Regions from separate parts of the Shewanella sp. SM101 genome, predicted to be linked through region 2. Evidence: riboswitches for the same ligand, from Rfam matches in the RefSeq annotation. Region 2 holds a riboswitch; the other holds the start of a gene.
What was found. A riboswitch is a leader RNA that binds a small molecule or an ion and turns the genes downstream of it on or off. The one in region 2 is predicted to bind cobalamin.
Positions count from the first base shown of each region.

Region 1: it holds a riboswitch for cobalamin, as region 2 does, so the genes downstream of both, L5M38_RS19060 (ABC transporter ATP-binding protein) here and L5M38_RS14985 (TonB-dependent receptor) in region 2, are expected to answer to the same signal.

Region 1 is NZ_JAKKRH010000042.1:30,814-33,221, forward strand. It holds gene L5M38_RS19055 (FecCD family ABC transporter permease) at 1-171, opposite strand, end outside; gene L5M38_RS19060 (ABC transporter ATP-binding protein) at 168-1,043, opposite strand; cobalamin riboswitch at 1,143-1,336, opposite strand; gene L5M38_RS19065 (histidine phosphatase family protein) at 1,558-2,283, opposite strand.
Region 2 is NZ_JAKKRH010000026.1:32,932-35,339, forward strand. It holds gene L5M38_RS14980 (hypothetical protein) at 1-505, shown strand, start outside; cobalamin riboswitch at 640-874, shown strand; gene L5M38_RS14985 (TonB-dependent receptor) at 983-2,408, shown strand, end outside.

The sequences.
Region 1 (2,408 bases), on a different contig from region 2:
CACTTGGATAACATCGATAAAACTGATGTTCGCCGCGCCAAAACTTGTGGCGGCAATGGGGGTTATCAAAGTGATTATGCCTAATGCGACCAGCATCAGTTGTTGTCTCGTCAACGGTGTCACGATACGCCCCAAATATGAGATGAAATATTGTTTACTCCCCTGAATCATCCACCTTCGCCTCGCTCGTTCAGGCCATGATCTACATGGTGATAACCATAAAAATAGCTGATTAAGGGCTTTTTATGTTGTGGATGGGGCGATACCTGAGCACACACGCCAAACACATCGCCAATTCGCGCCTCGGTTAATACTTCGGTTGGCGTCCCCATAGCGCTGACTTCCCCGTTATGGATCAACAACAAACTGTCGCACAGGGCACTGGCTAAATTAAGATCATGAATAGAGGCAATCACGCTAATCCCAAGACTACGCACCAATTCGAGGATTTGAATTTGATAGCGCACATCGAGGTGATTCGTTGGCTCATCGAGGATTAAAAGCTGCGGCTGCTGTACTATGGCGCGGGCAATCAAGGCGCGTTGCTTTTCACCGCCAGATAAGTGCTCATATTGTTGGTGCATCTTATGGCTCAAGCCAACTTTCTCTAAAGCCTTAGCAATACGCTCAATATCACAGCTCGAATTGGTATCGAACATGCCCTTGTGGGGCGTTAAGCCCATGCTGACTAATTGCTCTGTGGTGAGGTCAAAATAGTGCGGTGTATCCTGCTGTACTACGGCGACGCGACAGGCAAACGCCTTGGGCGACAAGCGCTCAATATCTTGATCAAAAAGGGTAATTTTGCCCTGAGTTGGGCGAACAAACCGATACAAACAGCGCAGCAAGCTAGACTTGCCCGCACCGTTAGGCCCAATCAGCCCCAGCATCTGCCCCGTTGGCAGCGTAAAGTTAATATCGGAAAGTATGGTTTTGCCATCGATACACCAGCTCAACTGGCTCACATTGAGCGCGACTGACGGGCTCAATGACGAGTTAGTGTCATTCACGGGGCTGTTAGTTTGGATTGCGGAAAGTTTCACCTAAGCGGCGCTCCTATCGAGTCCAAACCTGTATAAAAAAAGGTTGTGCATATTGTCATCTGCTCCCTCGAGTCACCCGCTCGAGAACTAAGGCTGCACGCAGCGATAACAGAAATAGGCAGGTCTCCTGACTTGTAGAAAAGAAGGAGCTAGGCTCTAGAATCTAGGCGCTTCTTTAAACTACTCACAGTTGCGGGCACAGTTCGGGCTGACTGACGAGCAGCTCCCCGATTCCCTATTATGTTTGGGTTGATATGCTCTTTGTTAACAACGCCACTGTGAATTAAAACAACGGAGCGATTCGAACAAAGAGAGTCTATTCCCAACACCTATTTCTGCGACGTTATCACTCATTGCGCATGTAATACGCTATCTCGTTCAAACGTCAGGGAAAAGCATTATCCTACATCTATCCCATTAGGCAATGCTGTTTAAATCAGAATATTTTCATGTCAGCTTATTCTCGCCAAACAATCACGCCTACACCATATCGCCTAGGTCGTGAAATAAGGCCTCAACACCTGCGCCCACTTGGCCAATCTAAACGCCAATAGCAGGCACCCTGTTCATCTTGCAGCACATTAATAGTCACCACGGCCGCCACGGGTAAATCGAGTTGACTATAAAACCCCACCGCCCGTTCAACCCCTAAGGCACGCGCCATTAAGTGACGGATCACCCCTCCGTGGGTCACGACCCACACTTGAGTGGCTGGCATATTGACAGTGGTTTCATTAACGGCACTGTTTTCATTACCCATTTTATGTGAGTCAAGGGTCAATCGTTCAAACTCGGCGGCGAGTATCTGGTCAATCGTCCCATTCACCCGCGACTCAAAACTTGCCATAGTTTCACCATTGGGCGGCGGAGTTTGCCAAGGGTCTTGCCAATACGCCGCTAAGCGTTCGCCCTCTTGTTGATACAGTTCATCGAGCCGACAACCGTCCCAATCACCAAAATCAATTTCCTGTAAACCCGACAAACACTGCGCCTGCAATGGCCTTGACTCAGATATCAGTGCCGCCGTCGAATGCAACTCGGCGGCAAAAGCGTGGGCAAAATCGGCGCAGCGGCGTGAAATCGAGCTATAAATCGCGCTACACACGCTGGCCTGTGACTCAACTGCTGCCGACATTTGTTGCCAACCCTTTTTGCTTAAAGGCACATCCACACGACCCCGCAAGATCGCGCCGCCTTCACACTCACCGTGGCGCAACAATAACAACCGAACTTGTTTCATATATGCCTTTTTAGTTAGGGACTAGATGCTAGGAACTCAAGCCAAGGGCCTAAATTCTTGATTCTCGATTCTCGCTCCTAATGCCTTTGACTTTCATCTTGCCCTGACAATCATAAGTCGCGTAT
Region 2 (2,408 bases):
AGAGATTATCAGCATTGGCTCAGGCTTTTTATTACTGCGGGATAAGGCCGTGCCGCAAATAGTGGCCGACGATACTGATTACGCTCATATGTTTGGGTTTCACTATGCCCAAGAGATTCTTGATAAATATTGGCAGGAAGGCAGCATCATTACCCAAGGGCCTGCCTCCTTTGTGTTTACGCGTCCCGATGGCAAAGTGGTGCCTGTTGGTTATCGCGCCAACCGTGAAAATGTGGAGAAGTTGATTGCACGTATTCCGCGACTCACTTGGTTAGATGGCGCAGATGACGGTTATGTTGGCATCAGCGAAAAGGGGGAGCTGGTCTCTTGGTCGATGAATTTGCCAATGTTCGACAAGTCGCCAGTGCAACCTGCTGACTCGTTAGTGATTAAACCGCTGGATTTTACTCCCGTTGCCCAATGCGAAACCCCTGAGCAGCGTCAGGCGATTTTGAGCAAAGACAGACCAAAACCTGCGGCAAAAAACTGGGATGGTGTTTTCTAGCTCATGTGAGTTTTCTCGCTAACTTGAGATTAATGGACTTTCATCCGTATAGACGTCTATAATGCGCGCGCTCAGGTCTGATATGCTCTGAGCCTTGTTGGGCGTTAACAGATTGTACGCCCTTTGAACCTAATTTTGAGTCAACCTTCTGTGGTGCTTACGATGATAGTGTCGTGAGATAATCGGGAAGCCAGTGAAATTCTGGCACTGCCCCCGCAACGGTAAAAGGTGAGAGAGGACCGCGTTTGATTGGTGTGTTCAAGACAGAACCCGAAAGTCAGAATGTGAAAGGTCAGTCTCGTGTTAATCCAACTTTAATGGATTAACATAGCCTAAGTCCGGAGACCGGCCCTAAAGGTGTTTTTGAGATTTCGGTGGGCAGATCTCAAAATGCGATAATCACCGTCAGTATTTACGACTGAATTAACGGTATCGTGGCGTCAATGCCCCGTTTTCCTTGCAGGAGTTAAAGGTAAAATGGGAACAAATCCAACAAAAATCGCGCTGCTGATCGGCAGCCTTTGCAGTTTTTCAATTATCGCGCCCGTTATGGCGGCTGACGATACCAGCACAGCTAAAGTCGACGAGCATCTTGTCGTGATCGGCCGCTCTGATAAGACCCCGTTAAATATTGCCGCCAATGTGAATGTGATTGATGCCGCTGCGATTGAAATGAGTGGCGCGACTAATTTGACCGACGTCTTACGTGGTCAAAGCGGTATTCAAATTTCGGATAACAATATTGGAACTAGCTTTGCGATGCGCGGTTTTAGCGCCAGCACTGCCGTTAATAACACGCTGATTTTACTTGATGGTCGTCGTCTCAATAATATCGATATCGCAGCGCCTAGCCTTAATGCCATTCCGCTTAATCAAGTGGATCGTATTGAAATTTTATCGGGTAGTGCGGGTGTACTTTATGGCGATCAAGCCGTGGGCGGCGTGATCAATATTGTCACTAAGTCCCCTGAAAATACTGGCGGCAGCGTGCAGTTATCTGGCGGTAGCTTTGATACCTATGAAGGTCGTGGTGATGTGTCTGGCGCGATCAACAAAGATTGGCGTTACTTTTTCACCGGTAGTTACAACCAAGGTGACAACTATCGCCAGCATAATGCCAACGAAACCGGCTCTATTCTTGGCCGCATTCAATATAAAACAGCCACAGACTCGTTCTTTGTTGAAACCAGCTACTACGACGATGACCGTGAAAATCCTGGCTCATTGACAGAAGAACAGTTCAATAAAGACCCACGCCAATCTTTCAAGAGCAGCGAATATGTCCATGAGATGACCACTGCGGCGCGCACGGGTTATCAGCATCAGCTTAATCAAAATTGGGCTTTAGCAGCGGATTTAGATTATAGCGATACCTTAGTGTCTTCTTTTAATTGGGGGGCGAACAGCCATAACACGCGCTCACTGTTGATGTTTAGCCCTAAAGCGTTAGCGAGCTACAGTACGCGTCAAGGCGAGCTAAATCTAGTCACAGGCTTAGACATCAGCCGTGGTAAGGCTGATTTTGACACTATGGCGCGGAGTAATGTACAACAAATGCAAAGCGCCTATCTACAAGCCACTGTGCCATTAAGCCATACCCTAAGTTATGTTGTGGGTGGGCGATATGCGCGGGTGACCGACGAGTTAGTCGATCGCAAAGTTTATCCTAATGGTATCGATTTAGATGAAGATGCGACAGCATTCGAGTTTGGCCTAAACTACCGTCCTAGTACGGAGCACAGATTCTATCTACGTGGCGATGAAAACTTCCGTTTTGCCAAAGTGGATGAGCAAGCTTATACCCCTAAAGATGTGTTTGGCTTAAAGCCGCAGACGGGCCGCTCCTACGAAGCGGGTTGGGATTGGACTCTTGCGAGCCAAACTTTACGAGTGAGCCTTTATC